Regions from separate parts of the Allobosea sp. MMO-172 genome, predicted to be linked through region 1. Evidence: predicted binding sites of a transcription regulator. Region 1 holds the regulator's gene; the other holds the start of a gene.

Region 1 (14,771 bases):
GCCGCTGCGGCCCTTGCTCATGTTGCGCAATCTCGCGATGCGCGCCTTCGGCACGCGCTTCGTCGGCGGCTTCGGGCCGGACGTTCCGGACGGCGTCGCCCCGCTCGACATGCTGATGGCGAACCCGACGCTGCATCCCCTGCCGCAGCTCACTGAGCGGCCCGTGCTGCAGATCGCCGACGGCGTGTCGCTGCAGGGGCCGATCGCGCTGCCGGAGCGGGAGCTGCTCGGCAAGGCGCTCGACATCTCGCGGGCGCTGAAGCCGACCGTCTCCTCGCGCATCGTAACGACGCTGGTCGGCGGCGACCTCGCCGCGCTGGCGAGCGGGCCGGGCGTGGCGATGCTGAGCGGGCTCGAACTCCTGCCGCTCGGCCTGTTCAATCTCGGCGATCTCCAAGCCTGCATCGAGGGCGGGCGCAACGTCCATCTGGTGCTGCCCGGCACGATGGAGCCGGCGCTGGCGCATTCGCGGCTAGCCGGACATCCGGCGCTGGCGAGCCTCGTCTTCGTGCATCGCGCGAGCGACGCCCGCAGCCTGCCCGCGATCGACCGGCCGGACGTCGCGATCGTCGATATCGAGGCCCATTCGGCCGGCGACATCACCGTCGGCAAGCGGCAGGGACCTTCGATTGCCTGACAACGCCGGACCGGGAACTCCACAGGCCGACTCGCGTTGATCCGCGGGGCGTCTTCCTTGGAGTGCCGGCCATGCTTGCCGCCAGCCTCGTGCTTCTGTCTCTCTCCGCCAACCCGATCGCCAACGGCGTCGTCGCAATCGCGGATTCGCCGCCGCGCTTCGACATCGCCGCCTCGTGCCGCGATGTCGGCAAGTCCGGCATCGATATCGGCCGGCCGGCCAGCGCCTGCCGGGACGACGAGGAACGGGCCCGCGATACGCTGACTGCACGCTGGGCCCAGTTCCAGCCGGCCGCCCGCACGACCTGTGTCGAGGGGGCGACCTTCGGCGGGCCGCCGAGCTATGTCGAAGTGCTCACCTGCCTTGAGATGAAGAAGCCGTGACGGCCGGCCCTTCGCCGGTCACGGCCGCGCGCAGCAGCAGATAAAGCACCGACGCGTTGAGCAGGTGCCAAAGCCAGTGCGTCCCGAGCGGCAAGCTGCCGCACAGCGCGCCGTCGATGCTGCGCATCCTCAGGGAAACGGCGAAAGCCCCAGCCGCAAGCGCCAATAGCCGGCGCTGATCGCACAGCACCGGGGTTCGCGCCATCGCGAGCGCCATGCCGATCAGCCCGAGCAGGAAGGCCGCATAGCCGGCCGAACCTGCCATTCCGGCGGGCAGGACTGCGCGCCCGGCAGCCGACAACCCCAGCGCCAAAACGAAGAAGGCGAGCGTTCCGACAGCCGTGACCACGCCGCTCAACCCAAGAAAGCGCCTCAGCGCGAAAGCGAAATAGCCGAAGGCAAAGAGCTGGATCGGCACGACATCGGCCAGCAGCGTCCAGCGATTCGGGGTGGTGTGGAACAGGAACGAGCCGATGCCGATGGCAAAGACCAGTCCGATCAGGACGAGCGTGACCGCGTCCCTCCCGCCTTGCCGGCGCCACAGCCAGAACGCTGCAAGGGCCGCGACGAGGAAGGCGCCATTGGTCACCGCATTCAGGGGCTCGGCCCAGAAGCTGCCATCGATCCGCTCGCAATAGCCGAACTGCATCGCCTCGCCCGTCGTATTACGCCAGCGAAGCCGCCCGTTGCGACGGCCTCATGTCAGGCCCAGCGTGTTGCCTTCGCAAGCCCGCTCCGCAAAGCTCGCGCCTCGCCAGCAGGAGATATCCCATGCGCAGCCTCTGCCTCCCAATTCTCGCGGCAACCCTGCTTGCCGGCGGTATCGCGAGTCCGGCCTTCGCCAATCCCCAGGCCTGCGCCGATCTCTGGACCGCGCGCAACGAGATCTACAAGGCGCAGGGCTATTGCTTCCGTACGCAGCGCGCGATCGCGGCCTTCGGCAATGCCGGCTGCCAGTACGACAATATCGAGGATGTGCCGCTCTCGGCCAATGACCGCCGCGCGGTTGCCGATATCGTCCGGCAGGAGCGGAATCTGCGCTGCCCGCGCTGAGGTGCATTGCCTGTGGAAGGCAGGGCAGCCCTGCGTCCAGCGAGGGGAAGGCCGTGCTAGAAGCGCCGGCCGCAAGTCCGCTCCCGACCCAACACGACGATTCAGCGCCCGCATGACCACCGCAATCGAGATGGGAACGACAAGGACCGGCGAGCCCGGTCTGATCGATCTCGCCGAATTGCTGGCGACGCGCCTGCTCGTGCAGGGCAATTCCGGCTCGGGCAAATCGCATCTGCTGCGCCGTCTGCTGGAGCAGAGCGCGCCTCTGGTACAGCAGGCGATCATCGACCCGGAAGGCGATTTCGTCTCGCTGGCCGACCAGTTCGGCCATGTCGTGGTCGATGCCGAATGCGGCGAGGCCGAGTTGCAGCGCGTGGCGCTGCGCGTGCGCCAGCACCGCGTCTCGGTCGTGCTGAACCTCGAGAACCTCGAAGCCGACGAGCAGTTGCGCGCCACCGCCGCCTTCCTCGGCGGGCTCTTCGACGTCGACCGCTCGCTCTGGTTCCCGATGCTGATCGTGGTCGACGAAGCCCAGCTCTTCGCGCCGGTGATGGCGGGCGAGGCCTCCGACGAGGCGCGCCGGCTTTCCTTGGGCGCCATGACCAACCTGATGTGCCGTGGCCGCAAGCGCGGCCTTGCCGGCGTCATCGCGACCCAGCGCCTCGCCAAGCTCGCCAAGAACGTCGCGGCGGAAGCCTCGAACTTCCTGATGGGCCGCACCTTCCTCGATATCGACATGCAGCGCGCCGCCGATCTGCTCGGCATGGACCGGCGCCAGGCCGAGATGTTCCGCGATCTCGAACGCGGCCAGTTCGTCGCGCTCGGCCCCGCCCTGTCGAAGCGCCCGCTGCCGATCCGGATCGGCACGGTCTCCTCGGTCGATCGCGGCAGCGCGCCGGGGCTGATGCCCTTGCCGGAACAGGCACCGGAAGAGGCCGGCAAGCTGATCTTCACCCCCGGCGAGGACGAGCCGCTGCCCATCGCCCGCCCGGTGCGCCCGGCACCGCGCCCGCGCCCCGATCCGACCGAGGTGCTGCGCCGGATCGAGAACTACCGCCCTGCTCCGCAGCCGGAGCCGGAACCCGAGATCGAGCTGGAGCCGGCCGAGCGCGAGGCGATCATGGTCGAGATCCTCCGCGAATTGATGGGCGATCCCGAGGCCCGTTCGCGCCAGGTCGCGGTGCTCTACCAGGATTTCACCGTGCGCTGCCGGATGCGCCGGCTCGGCCGCACGCATCTGAGCCTGGAGGAGTTCCGTCGCAGGCTCGCAGTGGCGCGCGCCGGGGTCAGCGACAGCGTCGCGACGAGCGAGGGCTGGCAGGCGGCCGTCGCGGCTTCCGGCACGCTGCCGGAAGACCTGCAGGGGCTCTTCCTCTACATCGCCCGCACCGCGATCGAGGGCCGGCCCTGCCCCAGCGATGCCGAGCTCGCCGAGGTCTATGGCAGCGCCTCGCCGAGCCGGGCGCGGCGCGTGCTCAGCTATATCGAGGAGCGCGGGCTGATCGTCTGCCATGTCGATTTCCGCGGCCAGCGCACGCTCGCCCTGCCGACGCTCGGTGTCGAGACCGCGCCGGGACTGGCCCAGCCGCGCACGGCAGGCATGCCGCGCAGCGCGCGGGGATGACCGGCAGGCCGCGGCGCGGCGCCTTCAATCGCCCGCTCCAAACTTGACCACCCCGCCCCCGAACGTGCATGACCTCAAGCCGCATTCACGGGTTCGGCCATGCGCGTTCTGTTGATCGACAACTACGACAGCTTCACCTGGAACCTGGTCCATCTCATCGGTGGGCTGGGCGCCGAGGTCGATGTCTGGCGTAACGACGCGCTCACCGTCGACGAGGCGCTGGCCGGCGATCACGACGCGATCGTGCTCTCGCCCGGCCCCTGCACGCCCAACGAAGCCGGAATCTGCCTCGACCTCATCCGCGAAGGCGCGGGCAGGAAGCCGATCTTCGGCGTCTGCCTCGGCCTGCAGGCGATGGGCCAGGCCTTCGGCGGGCAGGTCGTGCGCGCGCCCCTGCCGATGCATGGCAAGGTCTCGCCAATCCGCCACAAGGCGCGCGGCCTGTTCCGCGGCATCAACGGCCAGCTGCAAGCGACGCGCTATCACTCGCTCGTGGTCGAGCGCGCCTCCTGCCCGGATGTCTTCGACATCGAGGCGGAGAGCGATGACGGCCTGATCATGGCGCTCTCGCACCGGGAACTGCCGGTCCACGGCGTCCAGTTCCATCCGGAGAGCATCGCCTCCGAGCATGGCGCGACGATCCTGCGGAACTTCCTCGACCTCGCGGAGCGATGGCAGAGCGAACGCGAAGCCTCCGCCCTGACCCCTTCAGCCTGATTCCGCAGAGTTCCCATGGACGATTTCAAACCCTTCATCGCCAAGGTCGCGACCGGCGCGACGCTCTCCCGCGAGGAAGCGCGCGACGCCTTCGACACCATCCTTTCGGGCGGGGTGACCAACGCGCAGTCGGCCGCCTTCCTGATGGCGCTGCGCGTGCGCGGCGAGACGATCGACGAGATCGCCGGCGCAGCCGGCGCCATGCGCGGCAAGATGCTGCCGGTGAAGGCGCCGCCCGAGGCGATCGACATCGTCGGCACCGGCGGCGATTCCTCCGGCTCCTACAATGTCTCGACGCTGGCCTCGATCATCACCGCGGCCTGCGGCGTGCCGGTCGCCAAGCATGGCAACCGCGCCGCCTCCTCACGCTCCGGCGCGGCGGACGTGCTGACCGCGCTCGGCGTCAAGGTCGGGCTCGATCCGGCCGCGACCGAGCATTGCATCCGCGAGGCCGGCGTCGGCTTCATGTTCGCGCCGACGCATCACGCCTCGATGCGCCATGTCGCGCCGGTACGCACCGAACTCGGCACGCGCACGATCTTCAACCTGCTCGGCCCGCTCTCCAACCCGGCCGGCGCCAAGCGCCAGCTCATCGGCGCCTTCTCCGAGACCTGGCTGGAGCCGATGGTCAAGGTGCTCGCCTCCTTCGGCTCGACCCGCGTCTGGGCCGTGCATGGCTCCGACGGGCTCGACGAGATCACCACGACGGGCCCGACCCGCGTCGTCTCGCTGGAGAACGGCAAGATCGAGAGCTTCTCGATCAGCCCGGCCGATGTCGGCCTCGAACCGGCCAAGCCCGAGGTTCTGCGCGGTGGCACGCCTGAAGAGAACGCGGCGGCGCTGAATGCCGTGCTCGCTGGCGACAAGACCGGCTTCCGCGACATCGCCGCCTTCAATGCGGCCGCAGCGCTGCTCGTCGCCGGCAAGGCCAAGGACCTGAAGGACGGCTTCGCCCAGGCGACGGCAGCCCTCGATTCCGGCAAGGCCCGGGCGACGCTTGCCGCGCTCGTCAAAGCCTCGAACGCGTGAGGCCGGCATGACCGATATCCTCGCGAAGATCGAAGCCTACAAGCGCCGGGAGATCGCGGCGGCGAAAGCCGCGGTTCCGCAGGCCGAGGTCGAACGCCGCGCCCGCGCAGCCGCCAAGCCGCGCGGCTTTGCCGATGCGCTGGCGGGCAAGCTCGCTCAAGGCAAGCCCGCTCTGATCGCCGAGATCAAGAAGGCGAGCCCGTCCAAGGGGCTGATCCGCGCCGATTTCGACCCACCTTCGCTCGCCCGCGCCTATGCGGCCGGCGGCGCGGCCTGCCTCTCGGTGCTGACCGACGCGCCCTCCTTCCAGGGCCAGCCGGAATTCCTGACCGCAGCGCGCGAGGCCGCCGGCCTGCCGGCGCTCCGCAAGGATTTTCTCTATGAGCCCTATCAGGTCTACGAGGCCCGCTCCTGGGGCGCCGACTGCATCCTGATCATCATGGCCGGCGTCGACGACGCCACCGCAAGCGCCCTGAACGAGACCGCGCGCGAGCTCGGCATGGACGTGCTCGTCGAGGTCCATGACGATGCCGAGCTCGACCGGGCGCTGAAGCTCGAAAGCCGCCTGCTCGGCATCAACAACCGCGACCTGCGCAGCTTCAATGTCGATCTCGCCGTGACCGAGCGGCTGGCCCCGCGCGTGCCTGCCGACCGCATCGTCATCAGCGAGAGCGGCATCTTCACACATGAAGACATCGCCCGGCTCAACCGGATCGGCGTGAACACCTTCCTCGTCGGCGAGAGCCTGATGCGGCAGGCCGACGTCACCGCCGCGACGCAGGCGCTGCTCACCGGCAAGGCCGTCGCGGCGTGAGCCGGCTCAGCCATCTCGACGCGCAAGGCCAGGCGCATATGGTCGATGTCGGCGGCAAGGCCGAGACGACCCGCATGGCGATCGCCGAAGGCCAGGTCGTCATGGCACCGGAGACGATCGCGATCGTGCGCGACGGCAACGCCAAGAAGGGCGACGTGCTCGGCACCGCGCGCCTCGCCGGCATCATGGCGGCGAAGCGCACGCATGAGCTGATCCCGCTCTGCCACCCGCTGTTGCTCAGCAAGATCGCCGTCGATCTTGAGATCGACGAGGCCCTGCCGGGCGTGCGCGTGCGCGCCGAGGTCAGAATGAAGGGCCAGACCGGCGTCGAGATGGAGGCGCTCACCGCCGTCTCCGTCGCCTGCCTGACGGTCTACGACATGGTCAAGGCCGTCGACCGGGCGATGCGGATCGAGAATATCCGTCTGCTGCACAAATCCGGCGGCCAGTCCGGCGACTACGAGGCTAAAGTTGGTTAGAGGAGTGAGCACGATGGCGTCCGAAAACCGGTTCCCACTTTTCGGCATCGTGCTCTGATGGCGCTCACTCCGGTCCCCGTCGCGCGCAAGGCGCTGCTCGACAGCATTCCGGGGCCGACGGGAGCGGAAACCCTGCCGCTGGCGCAATGCGCCTGGCGGGTGCTCGCCGGCGAGGTCAAGGCGCTCAGGACCCAGCCGCCCTTCGCCAATTCTGCCATGGACGGCTACGCCGTGCGCGGCGACGAGATGGCGGAAGGCGTCTCGCTCTCGGTCATCGGCGAATCCGCCGCCGGCCGGGCCTATGAGGGTGCCGTCGGGCCGGGACAGGCCGTGCGCATCTTCACGGGCGCGCCGATGCCTGACGGAGCCGACACCATCCTGATGCAGGAAGACGCTGACGGCGTCGGCAGCCCGGTCATCCGCGTCCGCATCCCGCCGGCCAAGGGCAAGTTCCTTCGCGCCGCCGGGCTCGATTTCCACGCGGGCGACGTCCTGCTTTCGGCCGGCCGCGTGCTCGACAGCGCGGCGCTCGGGCTTGCCGCCGCGATGGGACATCCGGCCCTGCCGGTCAGGCGCAAGCCGCGGGTCGCGATCCTCGCCACCGGCGACGAATTGGTGGCGCCGGGCGAACCGGTCGGGCGCGACCAGATCGTCGCCTCGAACTCGTTCTCGCTCGCGGCGCTTGTCGAGAAGGCCGGCGGCACCGTGCTCGATCTCGGCATCGCGCGCGACGACCATGCCGATCTGGCCAGCAAGATCGCAAGGGCGAGCGAGGCCGATGCCGATGTGCTGATCACGCTCGGCGGCGCCTCCGTCGGCGCGCATGACCTCGTTCAGGAGGCGCTGACGCGCGCCGGCATGACCCTCGGCTTCTGGAAGATCGCGATGCGGCCGGGCAAGCCGATGATGACCGGCCGGCTCGGCCGGATGGTCGTGGTCGGGCTGCCGGGCAACCCGGTCTCCTCGATCGTCTGCGGCCATCTCTTCGTGCTGCCCTTGATCGAGGCGCTGCTCGGCATCGCCGATGCCGATCGCGACCGCAGCATCCCCGCCATCCTCGGCCGCGACATGCCCGGCAATGACGAGCGCGAGGACTATCTGCGCTCGGAGTTGATTCTGACTCCGGAAGGCTGGGTCGCAACGCCCTTCGACCGGCAGGATTCCTCGATGCTCGGCACGCTGGCGCGCGCGCAAGCCCTCACGATCCGCCCGGCCCATGCCGCGCCGGCCAGGAAGGGCGACCCCTGCCATATCCTGCCCTTGCGGTAGCAGCTTGCGGAACACAAGCAGAACGCGTATGGTGTTCGTGCTTTGTTTCGAATCTGCGCTTTGAGGGGCTGGCGGCGACCATGCTGACACGCAAGCAACACGAACTCCTGCGCTTCATCCAGGAACGCTTGCGCGAAAGTGGCGTGCCCCCTTCCTTCGACGAGATGAAGGACGCGCTCGACCTGCGCTCGAAATCCGGCATCCACCGCCTGATCATGGCGCTGGAGGAGCGCGGCTTCATCCGCCGCCTGCCGAACCGCGCCCGCGCGCTCGAAGTCATCAAGATGCCGGACGGGCTCGGCGCGCCGCAGCCGCGGCCCCGCTTCAGCCCCGCCGTCGTGCAGGGTGGTCTCGGCGCGCAGCCGAGCGTCGCCAAGCCTCGCCCCGCTGCCATCGAGGACGACAGCCGGCATTCCATCGCCATTCCGGTCATGGGGCGGATCGCGGCAGGCACGCCGATCTCGGCGATCCAGAGCCGCAGCCACACGGTCTCGCTGCCGCCGGACATGCTCGGCTCGGGCGAGCATTACGCGCTGGAAGTACGCGGCGATTCGATGGTCGAGGCCGGCATTCTCGACGGCGACACGGTCGTCATCCGCAGGCAGGACACCGCCAATACCGGCGACATCGTCGTGGCGCTGATCGACGACGAGGAAGCGACGCTGAAGCGCCTGCGCAAGCGCGGCTCCTCGATTGCGCTCGAAGCGGCGAACCCGGCTTACGAGACCCGCGTGCTCGGCCCCGACCGGGTCAAGATCCAGGGCCGCCTCGTCAATCTGATGCGGCGTTACTGAAGGCGCTCGACATCCGCATCGGCTTCGCTCTCGATCGCTGACGCGGGTTGTACCGTCGCAGGCTGACCGGCCGACCGGTTTGCAACCTCAACCGGACGAGGCTCACGCCGGCGACTCCAGGGGCGATCGGCGGCGCTTGGTTCCGAGGTTCGACTGCTCCACCCTGCCGTCGTCCGGTAGAGCGAGGTCGCACCGTCGCGCGTGAGCGCCATGCGCTCGACCAGCCTGGCCTTGCAGGCTCCGCTCCAGGGGATGGCGGTGACGACGAGGTCGGCGCGCAGGCAATCCTCGATGATGGCAAGGCGCTCGCGCGTATAGGAGACCGTGCGCTTGTCGGCTGTCTGCGCCACGCAGGCCAGGCGGTCGCAGGCGATGCCGTTGCGCAGCGTAGGATCGTCCGGCGAGCGGTTGTCGCCATCGGCCGCAAGCCATTGCTGCAGGACGAAGCGGCTGGGCTTGCCCGCGATCGCGAGGCGTCCGTCCGGCCCGCGCACCGCCAGCCCGGAGCCGTCGCGCTCGATCAGGATTTCCGGCCGCTCCGGCTTGCCGGCTATCGCCACGCCGAGGATGAGCGGCACGGCGGCCAGCCAGCGCCAGCCCGTGGTCCAGAGCGTCAGCCAGAGCAGCGCCATCGCGAAGCAGGCCAGCACGGCCGGGCCGAAGGCTGCGATCGTCACGGTGGAATGGTCGATGGTCGCAACCCAATGCGCCACCCTGAGCACGACATCGGAGGCGAGCCCCATCAAGGCCCAGGCCGGCCAGTCCAGTCCGAACGGGTAGGCCAGCACGCCGAACACCGCCGCCGGCATCACGAAGAGCGAGACGAAGGGCAGCGCCATCGCGTTGCCGAGCAGGCCGAAGGGGTTGAAGGTCTGGAAATGATAGGCGCCGAAGGGTGCGGTCGCGGCCGTCGCCAGCATGGTGGTGACGAGGATGCCGAGCGCCACCGTCCAGATCGGCCCGAGCGGCCAGGGCAAGGCCGGCGGCGGCTCGCTGCGGTCTCTTCTCTCCCAGCGCTCGGCGAAGGCGATCAGCGCCGCGACCGCACCGAAGGACATCTGGAAGCTTGGGCCGAGCAGCGCCTCCGGCTCGCGCAGCAGCACGATCATGGCGGCGAGCGCGAGGTTGCGCATGCTCAGCGCCGCGCGATCGACGAGGATCGCGCCGAGCATAACCAGCGTCATGATCAGCGAGCGTTCGGTCGCGACATCACTGCCCGAGAAGATGCAATAGGCGGTCGCGCCGACCATGGCCGCGATCGCGGCGAGCTTCTTGACCGGCCAGTGCAGCGCCACCGTCTGCGACAGGGCGAGCAGCGCGCGCACCAGCCAGAAGATCGTGCCGGCCGCCAGCACCATATGCAGGCCGGAGATCGAGACGATGTGGTAGATGCCGGCGGCGCGCAGGTCGTTATTGGTCGCTTCCGTGATCAGGCCGCGCTTGCCGGTGACCAGCGCGGCGGCAACCGCCCCGCCCTGCCCGCCTCCGACTTCGGCGATGCGTTTGGTCAGGGCATTGCGGGCGCGGTCGATCATCACGTCGACCGCGAGGCGCGTCGGCATCGGGTAAGGCGCCGGCGCCAGCGCGATCTTGCCGGAAACGCTGCCGACGGCACCGATTCCGCGGAAGAAGGCGTCGCGGCCGAAATCATAGCCGCCCGCCCGCGCCGGCCCCGGAGGCGGCAGCAGGCGCGCGGTCGCGACGATATGGTCTCCGGCTGCGACCGAGCCCTGCCGGATATTGACGCGGACCCGTTTCGGTCGCTGGTCCAGCGGCACATTAGCGAGATCGGTCACCAGCACGACGAGTCGCGCGCCGCTATCGCGGGCTTCGACGCTCTCGACGAAGCCCGTCAATTTGCCGATGCGCGGCCGTTCCAGCATCGGCGCCGCGATATCGGCCGTGCGCCAGACGCCGGCGGCGAAGCCCAGGAAGCCAGCCGCTATCGCGAGGCAGACCATCGATGCCGCAGGACGAAAGCGCAGCATGAAGGCCGCCGCGCCGCTCAGCGCTAGTCCGAGCAGCGGAGCCCATAATGCCGGCTCACGATCAGCCGCGAAGTAGAGCAGGATGCCGACGCCCATGGCGATCGGCAGCCAGAGGAAGGGCCGGCGCCGTTCGGCCTCCAGCGTGAATCCCTGCTGCAAACGGAGCCGGAGCTGTCCAAGCAAGGGGCGCAGGCTCGCCAACGGCGGTGCGGAAGCGCCGGGCCAAGCCGGCAAGGCATCGGCGCGCGCGCCGCGCCGGCCGCTCTGCTCTCCCTGCCCCGGCGGCGCCGGCTGCATCGCCCGCCTCCCCCTGCCGGCGTTGCGATTTGACCGCTTAACCTTTCCGGCCAAGGCATGTTACAGGGCGCGCGCCGGTTGTCATGTCACGACTTGTGTCATGGCACGACCTGGCACCATTCCCCTGTCTTGCCCCGGACGGCCTTACGCCGCCCGGCCGGAGTTCCCTCCCATGAGCAACGCCGTCGTCACGCGCTTTGCGCCCTCGCCCACCGGTTTCCTGCATATCGGCGGAGCCCGGACTGCGCTGTTCAACTGGCTCTATGCCCGCCGGCAAGGCGGCAAGATGCTGCTGCGCATCGAGGATACCGACCGGGAACGCTCGACCGATGCCGCCATCGCCGCGATTCTCGACGGGCTGGAATGGCTCGGCCTCGATTGGGACGGGCAGACCGTCTACCAGTTCCAGCGCGCCGCCCGGCATCGCGAGGTCGCCGAGCAGATGCTCGCCGCCGGCAAGGCCTATCACTGCTATGCGACCCCGGCCGAGCTCGAGGAGATGCGCGAGAAGGCCCGCGCCGAGGGCAAGCCGCTGCGCTATGACGGGCGCTGGCGCGACCGCGATCCGTCGACCGCGCCGGAAGGCGTGAAGCCGGTCATCCGCCTCAAGGCGCCGCAGACCGGCGAGACCGTGGTCAATGACGAGGTGCAGGGCCGCGTCGTCTGGCAGAACGAGAATCTCGACGATCTCGTGCTCCTGCGCTCGGACGGCACGCCGACCTATATGCTCGCCGTCGTCGTCGACGACCACGACATGGGCGTGACCCATATCATCCGCGGCGACGACCACCTCACCAATGCCGCCCGCCAGACGCAGATCTACGACGCGCTGGGCTGGGACGTGCCGAGCATGTCGCATATCCCGCTGATCCACGGCGCGGACGGCGCCAAGCTCTCGAAGCGCCACGGCGCGCTCGGCATCGATGCCTATCGCTCGATGGGCTATCTGCCGGCGGCGCTGCGCAACTATCTGGTGCGGCTGGGCTGGAGCCATGGCGACCAGGAGGTCTTCTCCACGCAGGAGATGATCGACGCCTTCAAGCTGTCCTCGATCGGCCGCTCGCCAGCCCGCTTCGACTACGCCAAGCTGGAGAACCTTAACGGCCTCTACATGCGCCAGTCGAGCGACCAGGACCTGCTCGACGCGCTCAAGGTCATCCTGCCGGAGATCGGGCCGGCGCGCGGAGTGGAGGCAACGCTCTCGCCGGAGCTGGAGGCGAAGTTCCTCGCCGCAATGCCTGGCCTCAAGGAGCGCGCCAAGACGCTGATCGAACTGCTCGACAGCGCCTTCTATCTCTATGCCCAGCGCCCGCTGCAGCTCGACGACAAGGCCAGGGGCCTGCTCGACGAGGCCGCCCGCCAGCGCCTGCCGCAGATCGCGGAAAAGCTCGCCGCCGTCGCCGACTGGTCGCCGGCCCCGCTGGAAGCGGCGGTTCGCGCCTATGTCGAGGAAAGCGGGCTGAAGCTCGGCCAGGCGGCGCAGCCGCTGCGCGCCGCGCTGACCGGCCGTGCGATGTCGCCGGGCCTGTTCGACGTCATGGCGGTTCTGGGCCGCGAAGAGACGCTGGCGCGGCTCGCCGATCAGGCCGCCTGAACGGTTTTCGAAGGCCCGGAAAGGCCCGCCCGATCCGCCTGAAGACCTCCCGCCGCCGCCGTCCCAAAGACGGCGGCGGAGTTGCTCGCGCAGATATGAGCGCAGCGCGGCTCCAACCGCCTTTTGGCTCGGTTGAATGCACTGCGCAAATGGTCTAGTGACGCGCAAGTGCATTGCAGCGCGCCAGCGCGGCGGGCACGAATATTGCTTGTAAATCAGTCACATGGACCGCCTCTTCCCATCTCCTTTCGACATGCGCCCGTCACATCGCGGCCTTCGGATGCGAGATGCCCGGCGCGAAAGCGCGGAGAGGCGAAACCGGGGCTGAACAGCAGCGAGCCTTGAAAGGATCGGTATCGATGAGCGGAAGTAACAGCCAGCTCCAGGTCGGCGACAAGACCGTCGACATGGCGATCAAGGAGGGGTCGGTCGGCCCCGCCGTCATCGACATCGCCAAGCTCTACGCCCAAACGGGCATGTTCACCTATGATCCCGGCTTCACCTCGACGGCGAGCTGCGAGTCGCAGATCACCTATATCGACGGCGACCAGGGCATCCTGCTCTATCGCGGCTTCCCGATCGATCAGCTCGCCGAGCATGGCGACTTCCTCGAGACCTGCTACCTGCTGCTCTACGGGGAACTGCCGACGGCCGCCCAGAAGGCCGATTTCGATTATCGCATCACGCGCCACACCATGGTGCACGAGCAGATGGCCCGCTTCTTCCAGGGCTTCCGCCGCGACGCGCACCCGATGGCGGTGATGGTCGCCTCGATCGGCGCCATGTCGGCCTTCTATCACGACTCGACCGACATCTCGGACCCGCATCAGCGCATGATCGCCTCGATGCGCATGATCGCGAAGGTGCCGACGCTGGCCGCTATGGCCTACAAGTACTCGGTCGGTCAGCCCTTCGTGTATCCGCTGAACTCGCTGGACTACACCTCGAACTTCCTGCGCATGTGCTTCGCGGTGCCGGCCGAGGAGTACAAGGTCAATCCGGTGCTGTCGCGCGCGCTCGACCGCATCTTCATCCTGCACGCCGACCACGAGCAGAACGCCTCGACCTCGACGGTCCGTCTCGCCGGTTCCTCGGGCGCCAATCCCTTCGCCTGCATCGCGGCCGGCACGGCCTGCCTCTGGGGCCCCGCCCATGGCGGCGCCAACGAGGCGGCGCTCAAGATGCTCGAGGAGATCGGCTCGGTCGACAACATCCCGAAATACATCGCCAAGGCGAAGGACAAGAACGATCCGTTCCGCCTGATGGGCTTCGGCCACCGGGTCTACAAGAACTACGATCCGCGCGCCAAGATCATGCAGAAGACCACGCATGAGGTGCTCAACGAGCTCGGCATCAAGGACGACCCGCTGCTGGACGTCGCCGTCGAGCTGGAGCGCATCGCGCTCTCCGACGAGTACTTCATCGAGAAGAAGCTCTACCCGAATATCGACTTCTATTCGGGCATCACCCTCAAGGCGATGGGCTTCCCGACCTCGATGTTCACCGTGCTCTTCGCCGTCGCCCGCACGGTCGGCTGGATCGCCCAGTGGAAGGAAATGATCGAGGATCCGTCCCAGCGGATCGGCCGCCCGCGCCAGCTCTATACCGGCTCGCCGCAGCGCGACTACACCCCGATCGGCCGTCGCTGATCCCGGCGAAAGCTCGAATGTCTGTGAGGGCGCGGTGGTCTCCACCGCGCCCTTATTGTTTCCGATGATTGATCAGAGCGGGGCGAGTGATCCGCTGGCGCGTCCGTCTAGAATTGCCTCTTTCCACGGAGATCCGTTCATGACCGAAAGCCGCTTTCTCGACCGCCGCTCCTTCCTCATCGCGGCCGGCGCCGCCGGCCTCGCCGGCACGCAAGCACGCGCACAGGCCAATTTTCCCAGCCGCCCGATCAACCTGATCGTCCCCTTCGCCGCCGGCGGCTCGACCGATATCGTCGCCCGGCTCGTCGGCCAGAAGATGGGCGAGATCCTCGGCCAGAGCGTGGTGATCGAGAACCGGGCCGGTGCCGGCGGCAATATCGGCTCCACCGCCGTCGCCCGGGCCCAGCCTGACGGCTACACGCTCCTGCTCGGCACCATCTCGAC
Region 2 (14,771 bases), on a different contig from region 1:
AATGACGGAAGTGCTCTACGAAACAGCCGGCACCGCCCGTCGCGCCAGCGCGGCAGCATCCACCGACGGTGGCAAATCGCCGAACTGTCCCGCCCAGCCATCGCCCAGCCGCGTCGCAATGAACGCATCCGCCACGGCAACCGGCGCGAAGCGCAGCAGCAGCGAGCCCTGGAGCAGCAGCGCCAGCTTCTCTGTCAAACGCCGCGCCTGCCCCTCGTTGCGCATCATCTCGGGCAACTCGCCCTCCAGCCGCTTCAGAGCCGCATCATAGCGCCGGTCCGCCCCGGCAGCCGCCGTCAGCTCCGCCCGCAGCACGTCAACCGCCCCCTCCTCGCGCGCCAGCGAGCGCAGCACGTCGAGGCAGATGACGTTGCCCGATCCCTCCCAGATCGCGTTGAGCGGCGCCTCCCTGTAGAGCCGCGCCATCGGGTTCTCCTCGATGAAGCCGTTGCCGCCGTGGCATTCCAGCGCCTCGGTGACGACGGCCGGCGCCCGCCGCGTGATCCAGTATTTTGCGATCGGCGCACCGACACGCGCCAACAGCCGCTCACTTTCGGACGCCTCCTGCCGGTCGAGCGCCGCGAACAGTCGGAACGCCAGCCAGGCCGCCGCCTCCGCTTCGATCGCGATATCGGCGAGGACATTCTGCATGATCGGCTGGTCGATCAGCGCCTTCTGGAAAGCGCGGCGATGATGCGCATGATGCGCCGCGAGCGACACCGCCATCCGCATCAGCCCGGAAGATGCCGCCGCGATATCGAGCCGCGAATTGTGGTTCATCGACAGCCCCGTGCGGATGCCCCGGCCCGGCTCACCGATGAGATGGCCGATGGCTCCCCTGAATTCGACTTCCGAGGATGCGTTCGAACGGTTGCCGACCTTGTCCTTCAAGCGCTGGATCGCAACGCCGTTGCGCGCGCCGTCCGGCAGCCAGCCCGGCACGACGAAGCAGGAAATGCCTTCCCCGGTACGCGCCAGCGTCAGGAACACGTCGGAATGCGGCACCGAGAAGAACCATTTCCGCCCGTGCACCGAGAAGGTGCCGTCGTGATTATCCTCCGCGGAAGTCTGGGTCTGGCGCAGGTCGGAGCCGCCTTGCGTCTCCGTCATCGCCGTGCCGACGGTCGCGCCCGCCTTGAGATGCGCGGGCCCCTGTCGCGGATCGTAGCGGTTGGAGGTGACGAGCGAGCCCCATCGCTCCCACAACGCCGCATCCTGCCTCAGCACCGGCACGGCGGCATAGGTCATGCTGATCGGGCAGCAGATGCCGCTCTCCGCGCCGTACCAGAGATATTGCAGGGCGGCCCGCGCGACCTGCGCGCCGGGCTCGGGCCGGTTCCAGGCGAGCGCATGTGTCTCCTGCCCGATGGCGAGGCCCATGAGTTCATGCCAGGCAGGATGGAAGGCGATCTCGTCGATGCGGTTGCCGAAGCGGTCGAAGGCCTTCAGCTCGGGCGCATGGCGATTGGCGAGATAAGCCAGCTCCTGCACTCGCGCCGAGCCGACCGTCCGCCCCGCCTCGTGCAGCCGCTCGCGCGCCCAGTCGGCACCGAAAGTCGAGACGACCTCCGGCAGCACCGGATCGGCGGCGAAGGCGTCGTAGCCGGCCAGCACCGGCACCTGATTGGTGACCTCCCAGCGCTCTGCTCCGCCCTGTCCGGTCATTGCTGCCACCTCCCTGTGGAACGGGATATAAAATGATCGCTCCGGCAGGGCGCAATCCTGACAGCGACGCCCTATATTCGCCGGAGAACGAATCACGCACGAGCAGCGCACACCCTTGTCCGACGCAGACCCCTTTTCCGCTCCCTCGCCCCGCCCCGGCGGCCTCGCCGCGCGCGCTGCCGCGCAGCCGGCGGCCGGTTATCTCGCGGGGCTGAACCCGGAGCAGCGCCAGGCGGTCGAGGCGACGGAAGGCCCGGTTCTGGTGCTCGCGGGCGCCGGCACCGGCAAGACCCGCGTACTGACCACCCGCATCGGCCACCTGATCTCGACCAGCCGCGCCTACCCTTCCCAGATCCTCGCGGTGACCTTCACCAACAAGGCGGCGCGCGAGATGAAGGAGCGCGTCGCCCATCTCGTCGGCCCCGTCGCCGAGGGCATGCCCTGGCTCGGCACCTTCCACTCGATCTCGGCCAAGCTCCTGCGCCGCCACGCCGAACTGCTCGACCTGCGCAGCGACTTCACCATCCTCGATACCGACGACCAGATCCGCCTGATGAAGCAGGTGATCCAGGCCGAGAACATCGACGAGAAGCGCTGGCCCGGCCGCATGCTGGCGGGCTTCATCGACAGCTGGAAGAACCGCGGCCTTGCGCCCAAGGATGTGCCGCATGGCGAGGCCGCCGTCTTCGCTAATGGCAAGGGCGGCAAGCTCTACGCCGCCTATCAGGAGCGCTTGACGGCGCTGAACGCCGTCGATTTCGGCGATCTCTTGCTGCACTGCCTGACGCTGTTTCGCGACTATCCGGACGTGCTCCAGACCTATCACGACCGCTTCCGCTACATCCTCGTCGACGAGTATCAGGACACCAACACGGCGCAGTATCTCTGGCTGCGCCTGCTGGCGCAGGGCCGCCGCAACATCTGCTGCGTCGGCGACGACGACCAGTCGATCTATGGCTGGCGCGGCGCCGAGGTCGACAACATCCTGCGCTTCGAGCACGATTTTCCGGGCGCGACCGTGATCCGGCTGGAGCGCAACTATCGCTCGACCGGCCATATCCTCGCCACCGCCTCCAAGCTGATCGCCCGCAACGAGGGCCGCCTCGGCAAGACACTGCGCACCGAGGATGCGCTCGGCGAGAAAGTCACCATCACCGGCGCCTGGGACAGCCAGGAGGAAGCACGCCTGATCTCGGACGAGATCGAGGCGATGCAGGCCAAGAAATACAACCTCGCCGAGGTCGCGGTGCTCGTGCGCATCTCCGCCCAGATGCGCGAGATCGAAGAGCGCTTCGTCCAGGCCGGCGTGCCCTATCGCGTCATCGGTGGCCCGCGCTTCTACGAGCGCGCCGAAATCCGCGATGCGCTCGCCTATCTGCGCTGCGTCGTCTCGCCGACCGACGATCTCGCCTTCGAGCGCATCGTCAACGTGCCCAAGCGGGGCTTGGGCGACGCGACCGTCCAGCTCCTGCACAACCACGCCCGCGCCACCGGCTTCTCGCTGATGCAGTCGGCCCGCGCCGCGGTCGAGAGCGACGAGTTGAAGCCCAAGGCCCGTACGGCCCTGCGCGAACTGGTCGACGCCTTCGGCCGCTGGTCGAAACGCGCCGAGCACATGCCGCAGGGCGAGCTCGCCGAGCTGGTGCTGGAAGAATCCGGCTATACTGAGATGTGGAAGAAGGACCGCTCGGCCGATGCCGCCGGACGGCTCGAGAACCTCAAGGAACTGGTCCGCTCGCTCGACGAATTCCCCGATCTGCCGGCCTTCCTCGAACACGTCTCGCTGGTGATGGACGTCGCCGATGGCGAGGCCGAGGCCCGCGTCTCGATCATGACGCTGCACGCCGCCAAGGGGCTGGAATTCGACACGGTCTTCCTGCCCGGCTGGGAGGAAGGGCTCTTCCCGAACCAGCGCGCCCTCGACGAGAGCGGCCGCGCCGGTCTTGAGGAGGAGCGCCGCCTCGCCCATGTCGGCCTCACCCGCGCCCGCAAGAAACTGAAGCTCTATTTCGCCTCGAACCGCCGCATTCACGGCCTCTGGCAGACCAGCCTGCCCTCCCGCTTCATCGACGAACTGCCGGAGGAGCATGTCGAGGTCGAGCAGGCCCCGACCAGCTATTCGCAAGGCGGCTACGGCGCCTCGCGCTTCGACCGGATGGAGAGCTTCGGCTCGACCTACAACACGCCGGGCTGGCAGCGCGCGCAGGAGAACCGGGCGAAGAACAGCGGCTTCTCCGAAAGCGGCCGCGGCTTCGGTCAGGGCAACTTCGGCGGCTCCTCCCGCCAGCGCGGCCCGCTGCTGATCGAGGGCGAACTGACGGCAAAATCCTCAGGCGAATCCGCCTATGGCGAGGGCGCCCGCGTCTTCCACGTCAAGTTCGGCCCTGGCTCTGTGGCGAGCGTAGACGGCAACAAGCTGACGGTCGATTTCGACAAGGCCGGGCGGAAGATGGTGCTGGACTCGTTCGTGCAGAAGGCCGGCTGAGCCAACGAACACTACTCTTGAGCAGACGACCGACCATGCCTCCCGAGATCACCCTCACCGACGCCGAAGACGACGCTTTTCGCAAGCTGCTCGGCGAAGGCCTGAAAGACTATAACGACGCCGCGATCGGCCGGCACGATCGGCAGGAACTGCAGATTCGCATCACCGATCCCGAGACGGGCAAGCCGATCGGCGGACTCGCGGGCCGCACCTCGCTCGGGCTGCTCTTCATCGACACCGTCTACTTGCCGAAGAGCCTGCGTGGCACCGGCATCGGCAGCCGCATCCTCGCCATGGCCGAGGAGGAAGGGCGCCGGCGCGGCTGCAGCAAGGCCGTGCTCTTCACCATCAGTTTCCAGGCGCCGGAGTTCTACAAGAAGCTCGGCTGGCAGGTCTTCGGCGAGATCGCCCCGAAGCCGCCCGGCGCGACCCGGATCTACCTGACCAAGGACCTCTGAGCGCTCTGGCGCCGTCCAAGCGGCCGTCGGGCCGAAAAGGTAACATGACGATGCAGACAGAAGGTCTTGCAGGTCGACGGGCCGTGATCACCGGCGCCGGGCGTGGACTAGGCGCGGCACTTGCCATTGCGCTGGCCGAGGCTGGAAGCAGCGTCGTGCTCTGCGGCCGCAATCCAGCCGGGCTGTCGGATACTGCCGCGATCATTCGCGAACGAACCGGTCGCGAGCCTCGCCTCGTCACGCTCGATCTCGCCGATGCCGCCAAGGTCGAAACCGCCGGCCGAAAGCTCGCCGACAGCGAGGATATCGACATCCTCATCAACAATGGCGCGATGTGGCTGGAGGGGCGCGAAACCGCCTATTCCGCCGAAGAGGTACTCGGCGTCGTCAACGCGGCGGTTTCCGGCACCTTCCTACTGACACAGGCATTGCTGCCGGCGATGCGGCGTTCGAGCTGTCCGGACATCGTCACCATTGGTTCGATCAGCGGGCTGCCCAATGCCGCTCTGCAAAGCGTCTCCGTCCCCTTCTATGCCGCCAAGCACGCGCAGGCTGCGCTCGCCGACGGCTTTCGTCAGATGCTCGCGGGATCGCCGATCCGCTCGATCGCGGTGCATCCGCCTTATCTCGACGACATGCTGCCGGGCGACGCCGAATGGCAGGCGAACACAGAGCGCAGCAAGGGCAACCGTGGCAGCAATCGCGATGTCGTCGAAGCCGTCATCTTCGCGCTGACGCGGCCGCGTCACCTGACCTTGGCGATCACGCTCGATGCCGATGACGGCGGGCAGTTCCCCCAATCGTCTCGTGGTTGAGCGCGGCCGCCGAGCCGCTACCCCTCTTCCCGCTCGCGAAACGCCTTCCGCGCGGCCGAAACCTCGGCGTAATAGGTTTCGGCCCAGGTCCAGACCCCGCAGAAGGCGGCGCTGAGCTCGCGGCCCAGTTCGGTCAGCGTGTAATCGACATGCGGCGGGATCACCGGATGGACCGTGCGAGTGACCAGCCCGTCGCGCTCCATCTCGCGTAGCGTCTTGGTCAGCATCTTCTGGCTGATGCCGCCGACGATGCGGCCGACTTCCGTGAAGCGCAGCGTCCCGTGCTCCTCCAGTGCTTCCAGCACCAGCATCGTCCATTTATCGGCGACCTGCGCGATCACCTGCCGCACCAGAGATTCTACCGCCGGGCTGACCGGTGGGATCGCTTCGCTGCGCTGATGCATCGCCGCCATGGCGGTCCGGATCGCCTGCATCCGACACTCTCCTTTTGGTGCGTATGGCACTTCTGGGCGCCTTCTTTCCATTGAAGAGTATGGGCGCCATCTCGTCTCGTGCAACCACGAGAGGGCTTTGCCATGAAGATTTCCGGAAACACCATCCTCATCACCGGCGGCGGCTCCGGCATCGGCCGGGCCCTTGCCGAGGCGCTGCACGCCAAGGGCAACAAGGTCGTGATCGCCGGCCGCCGCGAAGCCGTGCTCGATGCGGTCACCGCGGCCAATCCCGGCATGGAATCGATGCTGCTCGACATCCAGGACGAGGCCGATATCGCGGCCTTCGCCCGGCAGGCCGCCGCGCGCTTTCCGCAGCTCAATGCCGTCATCAACAATGCCGGCATCATGAAGCCTGAGAACGTGCCGGCCGCGGACAACCTGGCCATCGCCGAGGAGACGATCGCGACCAACCTGCTCGGGCCGATCCGCCTGACGACCGCACTGCTGCCGCATCTCCTGAAGCAGCCGCAGGCCACTGTCCTGACCGTCTCGTCAGGGCTCGCCTTCGTGCCGCTGGCGGCGACCCCGACCTACTCCGCGACCAAGGCCGCGATCCATTCCTGGTCGATCGGCCTGCGCGAGCAGCTGAAAAACACGTCAGTCGAGGTCATCGAGATCGCCCCGCCCTATGTGCAGACAGAACTGCTCGGGCCGCATCAGGCGGTCGATCCGGCTGCGATGCCGCTCGCCGATTTCACCAACGAGGTGATGACGATCCTCGAAACCCAGCCCGAGGCCACCGAGGTCATCGTCGAGCGCTGCAAGCCGCTGCGCTTCGCCGAGGCGACCGGCAGCTTTGCGCAGGTCTTTGCTGGGCTCAACGCGCAGCACGGCTGACACCGGCTTTCGTCATGGTCGGGGCAAACCCGACCATGACAACCCCGCCGCGCACTGCTAAGGCCAGCGCATGCGCGAAGGCCTCCTGCCAGCGACGGTCGCGACCGTCCTCGAACTCTCCACCTCGGGCGAACAGGCCCGGGCCCTCACCGAATTGCTCGGCGAGATCTTCGATCCCACCGAGACGGCGATTTCCGCCTTCGAGGTCGAGGACGGCATCACCACGCTCTCGATGAACATCCCGTGGAAGGTCGAGATCTATTTCGCCAACCCGCCGGACGAGGAAGCGGTGCGCGATCTGCTGCGTCCGATCGTCGGCGAACTCGTGGACAACACGCCCTTCACCACCGTCAACACCAAGGACTGGGTCGCCAACAGCCTGGACGGCCTGAAGCCGGTCCGCGCCGGCCGCGTTCTCGTCCACGGCGCGCATGACCGTCACGTCGTCCGCACCAACGATGTCGCGATCGAGATCGAGGCCGCGCTCGCTTTCGGCACCGGCCATCATGGCACGACCGCCGGCTGCCTGCTCGCGCTCGATGCCGAACTGAAGAAGCGCCGCCCGCGCCACGGCATCGATATCGGCACCGGCACCGGTATTCTGGGCTTAGCTCTCGCCAAGCAGATCAAGCGGAAGGTCGTCGCCGGCGATATCGATGCGGTCGCGGTCGAGGTCTCCGCCCATAATGCCCGGCTCAACCACGCGCCGAACGCGCTCGATCTCTATGTCGCGCCCGGCCTGCGCCATGCCAAGGCCTGGCGCCCCGGCCATTTCGACTTCGTCTTCGCCAATATCCTGGCCGGCCCGCTGAAGCGGCTGGCACCGTCGATCGCCCGCGTGCTCTCGTCGAACGGCACGCTGATCCTGTCGGGCCTGCTGGCGATGGATGTCGTCGGCGTCGTCTCGGCCTACCGGCACCAGGGCGTCTATCTCGCGAGCCATTCGCTGCGCGAAGGCTGGGCGACGCTGGTCATGAAAAAAGGCGGCGCAGCCCCGAGGCCGCGCCGCCTTGCCTGACCTCCGGCGCTCCCGAGGGAAGCGCGAGGCCGTTACTCGTTCGGCTCAGAAGCCGATATAGCCGTACTTCTTCTCGGCATCGGCCTGCAGGCTGCGGGCATCGTGCCAGACGGCGGCGGTGAACTTCGCGGCATCGGCGATCTGTTCGTAGATGTGCTTGATGATGGCGATCATGATGATGGTCCTCAGGGGTTGTCAGCTGCGCGGCCTCAGGCCGCAGCGGCGTGAATTCAGCGATTGAACGGCAGCGAAACGTCGCTCGACAGCGTCGCGGACGGGTAGCCGCCCAGCACGAGCTCTGCCTCGTTGACGAGGAGGTTGCGGGCGCGCAGTTCGCGGGCTGCGGAACGCGCGCGGCTCACGACGAGCGCGGCATAGAAGCGCTGCATCAGGCCCGGCTTGTCGGAGCGGGTCTTGGCACCGGCCTGAACCGGTACGGGCAGCACGTCGGCATTGTTCAACACATAGGTCATGGGTCTATCTCCGAAAAACGAAGGACAGTCCCGGTCGCCTCCTCGTTCTCTTATGCGACTAAGGTGGGGTCATTTCGCACTTGCGAGAAGATATGTTCGCATATGCAAGATATGCAGAAAACGCATGCGATCCGTCCATATCCGTTAATGTTTGCGCAGATTGCATAACCACACGGCACAATGCGGAGCGCAGAGGCAGTGCCGTCCCACGGAACGGGCAGTGCCCGGCGGACGCATTTGCGCTGGCGCTTTCGCGGGCGCGCGGCGACGATGGCCCGACCTAAGCCGGACCCCGCCATGACCGATTCGACCCTGCCGACCTGCCGCTTCCAGTCCTTCTCCGAGCCGAGCGACCCCAAGCTGGTTGCCGGCCGCGTCGCCGCGCTGCGCAAGGCTCTTGCCGTGCAAGGGCTCGACGGCTTCGTGATCCCGCGCGCCGACGAACATCAGGGCGAATATGTCCCCGCCCATATGGCCCGCTTGGCATGGCTGACCGGCTTCACCGGCTCGGCCGGCAACGCCGTCGTGCTGGCCGACAAGGCCGCGCTGATCGTCGACGGCCGCTACACCATCCAGTCGGCCGAGCAGACCGACACTGCGGTCGTCACGCCCGTTCGCATGGAAGAGACCCCGCTGGAGCGCTGGGTCGAGCAGAACCTGCCGGCTGGGGGCAAGCTCGGCTATGATCCATGGCTGCATACGGTCGATGGCCTCGCCCGGCTCGAAAAGGCTGCGGCCGCGGCCGGCGGCAGCCTCGTCGCCGTCAAGGCCAACCCGATCGACGCGCTCTGGAGCGACCGCCCGGCACCGCCGACTGCACCGGTCAAGGCGCATCCGGCGGCCTTCGCCGGCGAGGACAGCGTCTCGAAGCTCGTCCGCATCCAGAAGGCGCTGGCCGAGGCGAAGATCGACGCGCTCGTCGTCTCCGATCCGCACGCGCTGGCCTGGATCTTCAACATCCGCGGCGGCGATGTCGAGCACACGCCATTGCCGCTCGGCTATGCCATCGTCCCGCGCGAGGGCCGGCCGACCGTCTTCCTCGCGCCCGAGAAGATCACCAACGAGGCCGGCGACGCGATCGGCGCCGTCGGCGAGATCGCCCCTCCGGCCGAGCTCGACAGGCAGATCGCGAAGCTCGGTGCGGCCAAGGCCAAGGTCCGGCTCGATGCCACAACCGCTGCTTCCGCACTGGCGACCCTGATCCGCGAGGCCGGCGGCACGCCCGATGCCGGCACCGACCCGATCGCCCTGATGAAGGCGCGCAAGAACGCGGCCGAGCTGGACGGCGCCCGCAACGCCCATCTGCGCGACGGCGCCGTCATGGTGCGCTACCTCTCCTGGCTGGCGCGCGAGGCGCCGAAGGGCGGCCTGACAGAGATCGATGCCGTTGCTGCGCTCGAGGCCGAGCGGCTCAAGACCGGCCTGCTCAAGGACGTCTCCTTCACCACCATCGCCGGCGCCGGCCCCAATGCGGCATTGCCGCATTACCGCGTCAGCGAGGCGACCAACCGCAAGCTGGAGCCCGGCATCTTCCTGGTCGATTCAGGCGGCCAGTACGAGGACGGCACCACCGACATCACGCGCACCATGGTGATCGGCACGCCCACGGCCGAGATGCGCGACCGCTATACCCGCGTGCTCAAGGGCCACCTCGCGATCTCGCGGCTGGTCTTCGTCAAGAGCACCTCGGGTGCGCAGCTCGATGCCTTCGCGCGGCTGCCGCTTTGGCAGGGCGGCTTCGATTTCGACCACGGCACCGGCCATGGCGTCGGCAGCTATCTCTCGGTGCATGAGGGCCCGCAGCGGCTTTCCAAGCTCGGCACCACGCCGCTGGAGCCGGGCATGATCCTCTCCAACGAGCCCGGCTACTACAAGCAGGGCGAATACGGCATCCGCATCGAGAACCTGATCGTGGTCGAGGAGCGCCAGATCCCCGGCGCAGAGCGGACGATCTACGGCTTCGAGACGATTACCTGGTGCCCCTACGAGCGCGCCCTGATCGAGAAGAGCCTGCTCGATGCCAGCGAGATCGCCTGGATCGACGCCTATCACGCCACGGTCTGGGAGAAGCTCGCGCCGCAGGTCGAGGGCGAGGCGAAGGCCTGGTTGGAGCAGGCCTGCCGGGCTTTGTGAGTTTCTCCCTTCTCCCACCCATCTCGGGCTTGCCCGAGATGGGAACTCAAGATGTCAAAGTCGGCAACAGCCGACTTTTACGGGGAGAAGGTGCCGGCAGGCGGATGAGGGCAGCGCGACGCCCTTCATTCCCTCATCCGTCAGCGCTCCGCGCTGCCACCTTCTCCCCCGAGGGGAGAAGGAAGAGCGTCACATCACCATCCTGAACCCGACCACCGCGACAACCCCGACAGCGACCACACCCAGCAAGGGCAGTCGCGTCGCCGCAAGCCCCGTCACCGCTGCCGCCGCCGTCTCGGCCCAGCCGGTGGCGAGCGCACTTGGCGCGATCACGGCGATCAGTACGGCGGGCGGGATCGCGTCGAAGGCGGCCTGCGCCCGCGGCGAGAGGCTGAGCCGCCCGGCCAGCGCCAGCCCGGCAACGCGCGTGAAATAGGTCACGATCGCCATGCCGAGGAAGGCGAGGAGATTGATCGGATCGACGCTCACGCCTTGGCCTCCTCGGTGACCGGCTGCTCTTCGCCACTTGCGGCGAGCCATGCCGCCAGCAATCCGCACAGCGCCCCCGCCGCGACATGCCAGGGCGGCCCGGCGAGCCGATAGGTCACGGCCGAGGCGATGCCGGCGGCCGCGACCGTCCAGAACGTCACCCGGCCCTTCCAGAACGCGGCGACGAGCGCGATGAACAGCGCCGTGAAGGCGAAATCGGCGCCGAGCCGCTTCGGATCGCCCAACACGGCGCCGATCATCGCGCCGAGTGTCGAGTTGATCAGCCAGCCCGCAACGAAGGGAATGACCATCGCGAACCAGTAGGCCGGCGTCAGGCGATGCGTGCGGGCGCGCTTCTCGGCCAGCGCCCAGTTCTCGTCGGCCATGTAATAGAGGCCGAGGAATTTCTGCCAGCGGCTGAAACCCTGGAGCTTGGGCGCGAGCGAAGCCCCCATCAGCACATGGCGCGCATTGATCAGCAGCGTCGAGAACACCAGCGCCGCCACCGGCGCCGGGCTCGCCCAGAGCTCGATCGCGGCGAACTGCGCCCCGCCGGCGAAGACCATGAGGCTCATCAGGAAGACTTCGAGGGGCGAGAGCCCCTTGCTGGCCGCCACCGCGCCGAAGAGCAGCCCGATCGGCGCCGCCGCCACGGCGGCCGGCCAGATATCGCTCAGGCCGCGCCTGATGTCGTCACGCATCGTGGACATGGAGTGTCGGTTCTTTCGAAGCTTGTCGTTCAGCCGGCATGCGCGGCGCGGAAGGCCCCGGGCGTTACTCCGAGCCGCGCCTTGAAGGCCCGCGTCAAATGCGGCTGGTCGCAGAATCCAGTCGCCGCGGCGACATCGCCCAGGCTCTCACCGCGCCGCAACCGCTCGCGCGCTCGCCGGACGCGGACATCGATGAGATAGGCATGCGGCGTCAGCCCGGTCTCGCGCCGGAAGGCCCGGATCAGGTGATGGCGCGGCAAACCGGCCAGCGCGGCGAGGTCGGCCAGCGACAGGTCTTCCTCATAGCGCGCCTCGATCGCCCGCCGCGTCCGCGCCACCGGCCCGTCCTCGCGCCCGACCGCCTGCACGTTCAGGTCGGCATGGCGCGCCAACATATGGGCATAGGCGCGCAGCAAGGCCTCCTCGCCCGCCAGCGCGTCGGTGCCATCCTCCAGCAGACGATGCGCGGCGCTGAACAACGCGGCACCGGCCGGGTCCTGCACGACGGGATCGCGGAAGAACGGCGTGCCGACGGCCTCGTTCCCGGTCAGCGACGCCGCGATCTCCTGCATCAATTCGACGGAGGGATAGCTCATCCGGTAGCGATAGCCGCCCTCGCTCGGCGCGCCGTCATGGACGTCGAGCGGATGGTTCATGACGATGTCGCCGGGGCCGGCATAGAGCTTCTGTCCGCGCGCATGCCAGACCTCGCAACCCATCTCGATCGTGCCGATCGCATAGGTGTCATGGGCATGCGGGGCATAGGCGTGGGTGCGGAAGGTCGCGGCCAGGAACTCGAGCCCGTCGAAGCGGCGCGCGGCAAACAGATGCGCACTCTCCCCCGCCCTGAGCGGGCTCTCCAGCAAGGCCTGTTCCTGCGAAATCGACTGCATGCCCAAAGATAGCGCAGAAGCCCGCCATACTGTCTTGAAGAAAAGTGATCGGGCGCATCACGCGCCCGATCGGTTTTGAGATCGGAAGCCGCTCCGGTTTCCGCAGCCCTCGTCCTGAGGAGGCCCGAAGGGCCGTCTCGAAGGGCGCTCCAGCTTCTCCGGAGCCTCCTGGAGCATCCTTCGAGACGCCGTTTCGCGGCTCCTCAGGATGAGGGCTCACATTGCCTCAGATCGCGTGCGCAGCGGCGCCGCCGCCCACCCGCTCGGGGCTCCTGGAGCCCAGCAGCAGCACGCCCAGCCCACCGACCAGCGTCGCGACGGTCGCATAGGCGATGACGCCGAGCGTCCCGAAGCCATCGACCAGCAGGCCGCCGAAGATGGCCCCGCTCGCGATCGCGATCTGGAAGGCCGCGACGATCAGGCCGCCGGCCGATTCGGCCTCATCCTCAGGCGCGACCCGCACCAGCCAGGTCTGGAAACCGACCGGCAGCGCGCCGAAAGCGAAGCCCCAGAGCCCGACCGCGATGGCCGAGGCGAGCGGCGACGCACCGACGAAGAGCAGGCTGAACCCCACCAGCGCGATCAGGAAGGCGCCGAAGATCACCGAGGCCTTGGCGCTGCGAGCCGTGATCGCCCCGCCCGCGAAATTGCCGAAGAAGCCGCCGACGCCATAGGCCAGCAGGACGAGCGAGATCGCCTCGACCGAGAGCTTGGGGATCTGCTCCAGGAACGGGCGGACATAGGTGAAGCCCGCGAAATGGCCGGAGATCACCACGACGATGCCGGCGAGCACGATAGCGATGCTGGGCTGGCCGAGCAGGCGGAACAGCGTGCGGATATCGGGCGAGCCCCGCGCCGGCAGCCGCGGCAGCACCGCGATCTGGACGACGAGCGTCGCGACGCCGACCAGCGCCGAGAGCCAGAACACGAAGCGCCAGCCCATCACGTTGCCGAGATAGGCGCCGATCGGCGCGGCACTGACGGTGGCGAGGGAAACGCCGGCGAAGATCAGCGACATCGCCTTGGGCAAGGCGCTCGGCGGCACGAGCCGCATCGCGGTCGCCGCGACCATCGACCAGAAGGCGCCGAGCCCGATGCCGAGCAGGACGCGGGCGAAGAGCAGCGTCGGCAGATTGGTGGCGACAGCCGCAATGATGCTGGAGACGATCAGCAGGCCGGTCAGCGACCAGATCACGAGGCGCCGGTCGATGCCGCGCGTCACGATGGCCGCGGCGAGACCCGCGATGGCGCCGACCACGGCAGTCGCGGTCACCGCCTGCCCGGCCGCGCCGACGGAGACGCCGACATCGGCCGCCATCGGGGTGAGGAGGCTCGCCGGCAGGAACTCGGCCGTGACGAGGCCGAAGACGCCGAAGGTGAGGGACGTGACGGCAGCCCAGGCCGGCTTGTCGCGGGCCTCCTCGGCTGTGTCGTCGAATTCGAGTGCAGTGGCAGACAGGGAATCTGACATGGGGTTCTCCATGAGGTTGCCGGAAGATGGGCGTGGCCCCATGGAGTTTCCATGCTATATCATCCGCATCTCATGACCGTTCGTCCAGGATTGCCATGACTGCTTCCACCGACCACCTGACCGAGATGCTGCGGGGCCTGAGGCTCGACGGCGTCGATTACAGCCGCTGCCAGTTGGCGGCCCCCTGGGGCGTCGTCTACCCGCCGACCCATCAGGCCTATTTCCATTTCATCTCGCGCGGCAGCTGCTGGCTGAAGACGCCGGCCGGCGAATGGCTGCAGCTCGCGGATGGCGATGCCGTGCTTTTGCCGCGCGGCGGCGGCCATGTCCTGGCCAGTTCGCCCGAGGTCCTCGCCTCCCCGCCCTGCGACTGCCGGGTGCTGGAGGCCTATGGCAATGTCTTCGATGTCGAGGGCGGCGGCTCGGGCGCGCATATGCTGCTCTTCACCGGCCGGATGACCTTCAATGTCGATCTCGACCATCCGCTGCTGCGCCTGATGCCGGACCTGATGCGGATGAGCGATTTCATCGCCGACGAGCCCGGCCTCCCGCACCTGCTGGAGGCGATGGGCCGCGAGGTCATGATGGACAGGGTCGGGGCAGGCGGCATCCTCGCCCGCCTCGCCGATGTGCTGGCGGCGGCGATCATCCGGGCCTGGGTCGAGCGCGGCTGCGGCGCCGCCAAGGGCTGGGTCGCGGCCGCACGCTGCCCGACCATCGGCAAGGTGCTGGCGGCGATCCACGCCCATCCCGAGACCGACTGGACGGTCGAGAGCCTCGCCGAGTTGATGGGCGCCTCGCGCTCGGGCTTTGCCGAGCGCTTCGCCGAGGTCGTCGGCGAGACGCCGGCCCGCTATGTCGCGCAGGTC

What was found. The regulator LexA, encoded in region 1, represses DNA repair genes until DNA is damaged. The targets are predictions, from matches to a motif close to TGTTCNNNNTGTGTTCNG.
Region 2: the regulator LexA is predicted to act here: its motif matches at 1,749-1,766, upstream of WFK61_RS10185 (ATP-dependent helicase).

What each region holds. Positions count from the first base shown of each region.
Region 1 covers NZ_JBBCUM010000024.1:7,576-22,346, forward strand. The annotation lists gene WFK61_RS24415 (AMP-binding protein) at 1-637, shown strand, start outside; gene WFK61_RS24420 (hypothetical protein) at 709-1,020, shown strand; gene WFK61_RS24425 (ceramidase domain-containing protein) at 992-1,669, opposite strand; gene WFK61_RS24430 (YARHG domain-containing protein) at 1,792-2,073, shown strand; gene WFK61_RS24435 (ATP-binding protein) at 2,186-3,697, shown strand; gene WFK61_RS24440 (anthranilate synthase component II) at 3,797-4,414, shown strand; gene trpD (anthranilate phosphoribosyltransferase) at 4,430-5,443, shown strand; gene trpC (indole-3-glycerol phosphate synthase TrpC) at 5,451-6,257, shown strand; gene moaC (cyclic pyranopterin monophosphate synthase MoaC) at 6,254-6,736, shown strand; gene WFK61_RS24460 (molybdopterin molybdotransferase MoeA) at 6,794-8,005, shown strand; gene lexA (transcriptional repressor LexA) at 8,086-8,799, shown strand; gene WFK61_RS24470 (ComEC/Rec2 family competence protein) at 8,793-11,084, opposite strand; gene gltX (glutamate--tRNA ligase) at 11,257-12,678, shown strand; gene gltA (citrate synthase) at 13,038-14,327, shown strand; gene WFK61_RS24485 (Bug family tripartite tricarboxylate transporter substrate binding protein) at 14,467-14,771, shown strand, end outside.
Region 2 covers NZ_JBBCUM010000005.1:221,119-235,889, reverse strand. The annotation lists gene WFK61_RS10190 (acyl-CoA dehydrogenase family protein) at 16-1,665, opposite strand; gene WFK61_RS10185 (ATP-dependent helicase) at 1,781-4,150, shown strand; gene WFK61_RS10180 (GNAT family N-acetyltransferase) at 4,168-4,608, shown strand; gene WFK61_RS10175 (SDR family NAD(P)-dependent oxidoreductase) at 4,653-5,423, shown strand; gene WFK61_RS10170 (winged helix-turn-helix transcriptional regulator) at 5,441-5,836, opposite strand; gene WFK61_RS10165 (SDR family oxidoreductase) at 5,960-6,715, shown strand; gene WFK61_RS10160 (50S ribosomal protein L11 methyltransferase) at 6,786-7,733, shown strand; gene WFK61_RS10155 (hypothetical protein) at 7,779-7,907, opposite strand; gene WFK61_RS10150 (hypothetical protein) at 7,964-8,206, opposite strand; gene WFK61_RS10145 (aminopeptidase P family protein) at 8,504-10,339, shown strand; gene WFK61_RS10140 (AzlD family protein) at 10,529-10,828, opposite strand; gene WFK61_RS10135 (AzlC family ABC transporter permease) at 10,825-11,538, opposite strand; gene WFK61_RS10130 (AraC family transcriptional regulator) at 11,568-12,431, opposite strand; gene WFK61_RS10125 (MFS transporter) at 12,658-13,902, opposite strand; gene WFK61_RS10120 (AraC family transcriptional regulator) at 13,998-14,771, shown strand, end outside.